2 regions of the Aestuariirhabdus litorea genome follow, and region 2 is predicted to be linked to the other one. Evidence: predicted binding sites of a transcription regulator. Region 2 holds the regulator's gene; the other holds the start of a gene.
What was found. Region 2 encodes FliA, which starts transcription of late flagellar genes. Its sites were predicted from a motif close to CTAAAGTTNNNNNNNNNNCNGCCGATA; they were not measured.

Region 1 (4,199 bases), 1.0 Mb from region 2:
GCTCCGCGTTGGCGACCTCGATCGCTCCATCGACTTTTACACCCGCATCCTGGGCATGAAACTGCTTCGAAAATCCGACAATGCCGAGTACAAGTACACCCTGGCCTTTGTCGGTTACGGTGATGAAAGCGAGGGGGCGGTGATTGAGCTGACCTACAACTGGGGAACCGACAGCTACGACCACGGCAACGCCTTCGGCCATATTGCCCTGTCGGCGGATGATATCTATGCGACCTGCGATCGCATCCGCGAGGCCGGCGGCGTGATCAGCCGGGAACCGGGCCCCGTACTGGGGGGGACCACCGAGATCGCCTTTGTCCGCGACCCCGATGGTTACGCCATCGAGTTGATTGCCAGCTCATCCTCCAGCAAGGGATTAAAGGGGTAGGGAAACCTCCCGGGCACAAAAAACGGCCCGCACATCCTTTGATTGCTACCGCGACCCACAGGGACTTGGGGAGTGCCGGCCTGGCAGGAGCATTGGCCAGCCCGTTCATCCTGTACATAAAAAAAGGCCTCTTACGAGGCCTTTTTCCGTATCGGAGAGAATCACTTCAAGGGGCTACGACCCTTCTTGGCGGCAATCCGCATCCGCAAGGCGTTCAGCTTGATGAAGCCACCGGCATCGCCCTGGTCATAAGCGCCGGCATCATCCTCAAAGGTCGCAATGCTCTCATCGAACAGCGTATCCTTGGACTTACGCCCGACCACGATCACATTCCCCTTGTAGAGCTTCAGGCGAACCTTACCGTTTACATAGCGCTGGGAGTTGTCGATCATCTGCTGCAGCATCTCCCGCTCGGGAGACCACCAGTAACCGTTGTAGATCAGCTTCGCGTAACGGGGCATCAGTTCGTCTTTGAGGTGAGCCACCTCGCGGTCGAGGGTGATCGATTCGATCGCCCGGTGCGCCTTCAGCATAATGGTGCCGCCAGGGGTTTCATAGCAGCCCCGGGCTTTCATTCCCACGTAACGGTTTTCGACGATATCCACACGGCCGATGCCATTGGCACCCCCCACCTGATTGAGGTGCGCCAGCACCTGGGCAGGCGACATCTTTTCGCCATTGATGGCCACGATGTCTCCATGACGGTAGTCGAGCTCAATGTAGGTAGGCTCGTTGGGCGCCTCCTCCGGCGATACACTCCACAGCCACATATCCTCTTCCGGCTCATTCCAGGGGCTCTCCAGCAAACCACCCTCGTAGGAGATGTGCAGCAGGTTGGCATCCATGGAGTAGGGCGACTTTTTGCCCTGCTTGTTCTCAACCGGGATATTGTGCTGTTCGCAATAGGCCAGCAGGCTCTCCCGCGAATTGAGATCCCAGTCGCGCCAGGGGGCGATCACCTGAATACCCGGCTTGAGGGCATAAGCACCCAGTTCAAATCGAACCTGGTCATTACCCTTGCCGGTCGCACCATGGGCAATGGCATCGGCACCGGTCTCATTGGCGATCTCAACCAGGCGCTTGGCAATCAGGGGACGTGCGATGGAGGTGCCCAGCAGATACTCACCTTCGTAGATGGTATTGGCTCGGAACATCGGGAAAACGAAATCTCGGACAAACTCTTCTCGCAGGTCATCAATGAAGATCTCCTTGATGCCCATTGCCTCTGCTTTGCGGCGGGCCGGCTCAAGCTCTTCGCCCTGCCCCAGGTCAGCCGTAAAGGTGACCACTTCACACTGATAGGTGTCCTCCAGCCACTTGGCGATAACGGAGGTATCCAACCCCCCGGAGTACGCCAGGACCACTTTATTAATGCTTTTCATCGAGTTTTCCCACTCTCCCTACTGTTTGTTTCCGAGCCTCTCTCCTCTCCTGGGGTCGACTATCCGCCGCGGCCAAACGCGCACATAAGGCGGTTACCGATCGCCAACACCCAATAAAAGGCAGAGTATTCTAAACGCCCACGCCGGGAAATCCCAGCCCGTCAGGGGATTCGGGGCCATTTTCCCGGTTTTCTTTTGTTACTGGGGGCCGAGGGGGGGGGAGGCCGGCCCGGCGATGGAGGCGCTTCGATCCGCTTAGCTGTCGAAGCTCTCCTCCTTATCGAGGCGGATGGTGACACGGCGGTTACGGGCACGGTTGGTTGCGGTGCTGTTACTGGCAACCGGATAGCGCTCACCGTGGAATCGCAACAGGATCATATCGGTTGGCAAGCCGCGCTTTTGCAGGTAGTCACGCACCGCCTCGGCACGCTCCTTCGACAGTTCGCGGTTCGCCAGGCGGCGCCCCCGGTTGTCGGTATGGCCATCGATGTAAATGGTGCTGACCGTAGGGTCCGCTTTCACATAGATCACAATATTGGTAAGGGTCTCCAGCGCATCATCCCTGAGCTGGGATTTCCCAGTATCAAAGAGTACGGTCGAGCGTTGAATCTGGTCGAAGTTAACCGGCAGAAGCTGCGACAGGCACCCCACATACTGCTGGTAGACGGGCTGGAAGTTAACCGGCGACAGCTCCACCGCAACCGGCTGCTTACTGTCGTACCAGGCCAGCCTATGCAGGGTCGGCTGCATGCCACCGTAGAGCTGGGCCAGCATGGAGCTCGGCAAGGGGCCCTGTAGCGCTACCGCCTGACGACCACCACTGACCGGAACCGAACCCAGCTCCTGCACCGCTGCACCAATGCGCCAGGGAGGGGGTTCCGAGGTCATCTCTGCACGCCCCTTGCGCATCGGGCGGTGCCAGCTGTCGAGATAGAAGCTGACCCGTTCACCCGCGCGGTGGGAAAACACCGCTTCACCATAGTTGGGGATGGCATGGGAGAGACGACATTCAAACACCGAGGCCTCGAGGCGCCAGACCGAATTGTCCATCGGCGCGCTGAAGGTGACAGCGTAGGCGGGCATACCCGTCAGTGCCAGCATCGCTAGCACCCCCAACCAATGAGAAAAACGCACGTGACGGCTCACAGCCCACCCCTGAAAAATTGTTATCGTCTGGAGTATCGGCCTGGGGCAAAAAAACTTTACCTGCATTTTATTATCCAGGAACGTTAGCCCTGCCGGCTGGCGCCTATCGAAATGGTCCTCTTTGCGGTAGGATGCGCATCAGCTGACTGATCGAAACCAAGGCACCGTCATGACCGACACACTCACCCTGATTCGCCCCGACGACTGGCATCTTCACCTGCGCGATGGTGCGGCCTTGAGGCACACCGTTGCCGATGCCGCCCGCTACTTTGGCCGTGCTATTGTGATGCCCAACCTGACGCCTCCCGTCACCCGGCTTGAGGGAGCACTGGCCTACCGGGAGCGGATCATGGCCCAACGGCCGGACGGCAGCGACTGGCAACCCCTGATGGTGCTCTACCTGACCGACAACACCAGCCCCGGCGACATCCGCGAAGCCCACGCCAGTGGTATGGTGACCGCCGCCAAACTCTATCCCGCCGGTGCCACCACCAATTCGGCTTCGGGCGTCACCTCCCTGGAACGGATCTACCCGGCACTGGAGGCGATGGCCGAAACCGGCATGCCACTGCTGGTGCACGGAGAAGTGACTCACGACAGCATCGACATCTTCGACCGGGAGGCGGCTTTTATTGACCAGCAGCTGGCGCCACTGCGGGTACGCTACCCTCAGCTGCGTATCGTTTTCGAACACATTACCACCGCCGACGCAGCCCAGTTTGTACTCAGCGCCGAGTCCAATGTGGGGGCCACCATCACCCCCCAGCACCTGATGTATAACCGTAACCACCTGCTGGTCGGAGGTATCAAACCTCACTTCTACTGCTTGCCGGTACTCAAGCGCAACCGTCACCAGCAAGCCCTGCGCGATGTCGTGACCCGCGGTGACTCCCGCTTTTTCCTCGGTACCGACTCGGCACCCCACGCCCAGTCAGCCAAGGAGAGCAGCTGCGGCTGTGCCGGCTGTTACAGCGCCCACGCCGCCATCGAGCTCTACGCAGAGGTGTTTGAAGAGCTGGGAGTGCTGGACAAGCTGGAGGCCTTTGCCAGCTTTAACGGTCCCGATTTCTACCGCCTGCCCCGCAACAGTGACCGGATCACCCTGAGCCGCCAGCCCTGGCAGGTTCCCCAGGTACTGGAGCTTGGTGAGCAGCCCCTGGTTCCCCTCAAAGCAGGAGAGACTGTGCGCTGGAAGGTAACGGCGGGGAGCTTCGCGTGAACGAAGAAATTCAGCCAAAAACCCTGATGGCCGGCCGATTCAGGGGCTTTCTGCCGGTAGTAAT
Region 2 (4,199 bases):
AAAGCTCGGGGTCAGCGGGTGTTGGCTCCTCGCGTTCACGCACCTCACCGAACATGAGATTTACCGCATCCAGTGCCTGCAGCACAACATCCATCAGTTCAGGGGAGACCTGCCGTTGCCCGTTGCGCAGTATATCGAAAACATTCTCGGCTATATGGCAACACTCTACCAGGGGCGTGAGGGAAAGAAATCCGGCGCCCCCTTTTACCGTATGGAAACCGCGGAAGATTGCATTCAACAGCTCCTTGTCGTCAGGCTGGTTTTCAAGGTCTACCAGCTGCTCAGATAGCAGTTCAAGAATCTCTCCTGCCTCAACAAGAAAGTCTTGCAAGATCTCTTCGTCAACCTCAAAACTCATACCTAGCTCCTTAGAACCCTAGACTGGAAAGAAGGTCATCGACCTCATCCTGCCCAGAGACCACATCATCCCGATGCTTTTTATTAATCTGTGGGCCTTCCGCTTCGGTACTCGATGCGGCTGGCTTGGCAGATAGTGCCTCGTGCTCTATGCCCGTAATTTCATCAACCTTGCCAGCCATCCGCACCAGGTGAACCAGGCTGTCTTCGATTTCAGACACCAGGCTGACCACGCGCTTGATGACCTGCCCGGTCAGGTCCTGATAGTCCTGGGCCATAAGAATTTCATTCAGGCTGTTGCCAAACTCAGTGGAGCGTTTTTCAGTCTCCTCCAGGAAAGGGGCAATGCGCTTGGACAGCTCCCTGAACTCCTCCGGTGACATTTGACGGCTGGTAAAACGCTTCCACTCCTGACTTAACTCCCTAGCCTCGATCCCCAGCTGGGATGCCATGGGGGCGCACGCCTCGACAATATCCATTGTCCGGTTGGCCGCGCTCTCAGTCATTTTAGTGACGTAATCAAGACGATCCGAAGCATCCGCCATATGGGATATCTGCTCCTGATCCTCGCCGGTAATGCCAGAGTCAATATGGAAGTTCATCAGCGACTCGTGCAACGCCCGTGTCAGCCTGCCAACCTCGAGGTAGAGGCTCTGGTCACGCATCTCGTTGAGGTCTTGAATCACATTGATCGCACCAGAGACATTCCCTGACTCGAGCAACTCAACCAACTTTTGCGCCTGTACTTTTAGGTCAGATTCCAATTCGGCATTGTCTCTGTTGTAATTAAAAAGCGTCATATCAAGCCCTTATCAACCACCAGCATCGACGCGTTCAAAGATTTTTTCGATCTTCTCTTTGAGCGCCTGGGCGGTAAAGGGCTTGACCACGTAACCATTAACGCCAGCCTGCGCCGCCTCTATGATCTGGTCCCTTTTGGCCTCCGCTGTCACCATCAGCACCGGCAGCGTACTGAGCTTTGGATCAGCCCTAACCGCTCGCAGTAGATCGATCCCTGTCATTCCCGGCATATTCCAGTCCGTGACAAGAAAGTCGAAACCACCCGTCTGCAGCATCGGTAGTGCCGTCTGACCGTCGTCAGCCTCTGCCGTATTGGTAAAACCCAGATCCCGCAGCAGATTCTTGATGATGCGCCTCATAGTAGAAAAGTCATCTACGATGAGGATCTTCATGTTTTTGTCCAAACCGGCCTCCGTGAAACCTCTAATTTTGGTATTGTCAAAACACAGTATTCTACAAGTCTAGTTGGTGAATGAAAGGATTACTCCGAATCCGAACTCCACCCCTTAAGTCGCGACCTAAGCCTTAGCGCCGACTGGCTATGGAGTTGGCTAACCCTTGATTCACTGACACCAAGAACAGCTCCAATCTCTTTCAGGTTCAGCTCCTCATCGTAATAGAGAGAGAGCAAAAGTTGCTCACGGTCCGGCAGGGTGCTAATGGCCTCAGCCAGGGACTCCCGGAACCTGTCCGCCATAACGCCCTCATGGGGTAGCGAGACATCCAGGGAGGCTAAAGCCGCCTCCTGCTGCGTGTCGTCACTATCGATCAGGTCGTCAAAGCTGAATAGGTGCCCCCCCATTGAGTCATGCAACATGGCATGATATTCACCCACACTAACCTGTAATTCGGCCGCAATCTCATTATCTTTAGCGTCACGCCCTAAGCGGGCCTCGACCGCTTTGACAGCCTCGGAGACTCGACGGCTATTGCGATGCACGGAACGGGGTACCCAATCCCCTTTTCGAATCTCATCCAGCATGGCACCGCGAATGCGAATACCGGCATAGGTTTCAAACGCAGCCCCTTTGCTGCCGTCATATTTACGGGCGGACTCCAGCAATCCGATCATGCCAGACTGAATCAGGTCATCCACCTGAACACTTGACGGCAGTCGAGCGGCCAGGTGATGCGCAATACGTTTTACCAGGGGAGCATGGCGCTCAACCAGAACATTCAACGACTCCGCCTGATTGTTGGTATACATACCAAATCCTTCTGGAACGGCTACCATCGTTACACTCCATGCTCCCCCACCACCAAGCTCTCAACAAAGAACTCGAGGTGCCCCCGAGAGGTTGAGGGCATGGGGAGCGCATCGATTTTTTGAGCCAAAGCCTTTAACGCCAGCGCCGCTTTACTGCGAGGGTAGGCCTCAAGCACCGCTTTCTGCCGCTGTACGGACTTACGCACCGACTCATCAAAGGGCACTGCGCCCATATACTGTAGCGCCACATCGAGGAAACGGTCCGTCACATTAACCAGTTTATTGTAGAGGTTTCTACCCTCCTGAGGAGTACGAACCATATTGGCCACGATGCGGAAGCGCATCATATTATAATCCCGGTTCAACAGTTTGATCAGCGCATAGGCATCGGTGATGGAGGTCGGCTCATCGGTCACCACCAGTACCACCTCCTGGGCCGCACGGACAAAGCTCACGACGTTATCGGAGATCCCCGCCGCGGTGTCGACGATCAATACATCGAGCTGACCACTGAGGTCACTGAAAGCGCTGATCATTCCGGCATGCTGCTGAGGGCTCAGCTCAGTCATCGACTGGGTGCCGGATGAGGCGGGGATGATTTTTATGCCGCCGGGGCCATTGAGCAATATATCTCTGAGATCACAACGACCCGCCATCACATCAGCCAGGTTCTTGCTGGCAGACAATCCCAGCAATACGTCTACGTTGGCTAACCCCAGGTCGGCGTCCAGCAGCATTACCCGGCGCCCCATCTCGGCCAGGGCGATACTCACATTGACCGATACATTGGTCTTGCCGACGCCCCCTTTGCCGCCAGTTATCGCAATCACCTGCACGGGTTGTCGACTAGCCATAGATTGATTTCACCCTCATGTACACGCTCGCGGCTGCTAACACCCGCTGGATTCCATTTATATCAGCCACTTGCTGCCCCATTCTATCCTCAATAGATCAACTTACATAGCGCGCCGAGTAGTGGTTTGCACCGCCTCGGCTAAGGGCGAAAGAACCGATCATTTTTTCATCATCTGCAGGCAGCTGATCCGAAATGGCAACCGCCCGGCTGATCAGGCCATGGGCCCTCGCCTGACTGATATCCTCAGGAATACGCTGCCCATCGGCAACATAGGAAACCGGCAGCCCATGCTCGCACACCAGGCTGATCGCCTCCCCCAAACTGGTAGCCTCATCCACCTTGGTAAAGACGGTTCCGACCAGCCTTGCACCACCGTAGGTATGGTAAGCCGCTCGCATGACCTGTTGCTGGCTGGTGCAGGCCAGTACCAGAAGACTTCGAACCATCGGGCGCACCTCATTGAGCATGCCTAATTGTAGTGCCAGATTGGGGTCCTGATGATGCAAACCAGCGGTATCGATCAAAACCAGTGCTTTGCGGCTCAGCCCGTCCAGGGTCGGCTGCAGCTGGCGGGGGTTGTCAACAACCCGCACCGTTACATTCAGGATGCGCCCAAGGGCCTTGATCTGTTCCGCTGCCCCTACCCGGTAGCAGTCAGTGGTTACCAGTGCCACCTGCTCCGGACCATGCTCCAGCACATACTGGGTGGCCAGCTTACCGATGGTTGTCGTCTTGCCAGAGCCGGTAGGACCGATAAAGGCGAAGATCCCCCCCTCCATCACCAGGTTCTTTTGGGTGGTGGATAGCTGCCGGGAGAGTGCGGCAAGTACCTGCCGCCAGTTGTGGGCTGCCGGCATACCGGGCTCAACCACGGCTAACAGCTGTTTACACAGGTCGGCTGACAGGCCCATGCCGGAAAGCCGGCGCCAGAACATCGCCTGCTGGGGAGAGCGCTCCACAAACTGCCCCCAAGCGACA

Region 1: the regulator FliA is predicted to act here: its motif matches at 2,950-2,976, upstream of D0544_RS03210 (flagellar protein MotY).

What each region holds. Positions count from the first base shown of each region.
Region 1 covers NZ_QWEZ01000001.1:671,518-675,716, reverse strand. Annotated here, with positions in the region: gene gloA (lactoylglutathione lyase) at 1-388, shown strand, start outside; gene D0544_RS03215 (argininosuccinate synthase) at 550-1,770, opposite strand; gene D0544_RS03210 (flagellar protein MotY) at 2,026-2,916, opposite strand; gene pyrC (dihydroorotase) at 3,086-4,135, shown strand; gene rnt (ribonuclease T) at 4,162-4,199, shown strand, end outside.
Region 2 covers NZ_QWEZ01000001.1:1,696,707-1,700,905, forward strand. Annotated here, with positions in the region: gene D0544_RS07810 (chemotaxis protein CheA) at 1-358, opposite strand, end outside; gene D0544_RS07815 (protein phosphatase CheZ) at 369-1,088, opposite strand; gene D0544_RS07820 (chemotaxis response regulator CheY) at 1,170-1,550, opposite strand; gene D0544_RS07825 (RNA polymerase sigma factor FliA) at 1,640-2,365, opposite strand; gene D0544_RS07830 (MinD/ParA family protein) at 2,395-3,219, opposite strand; gene flhF (flagellar biosynthesis GTPase FlhF) at 3,317-4,199, opposite strand, start outside.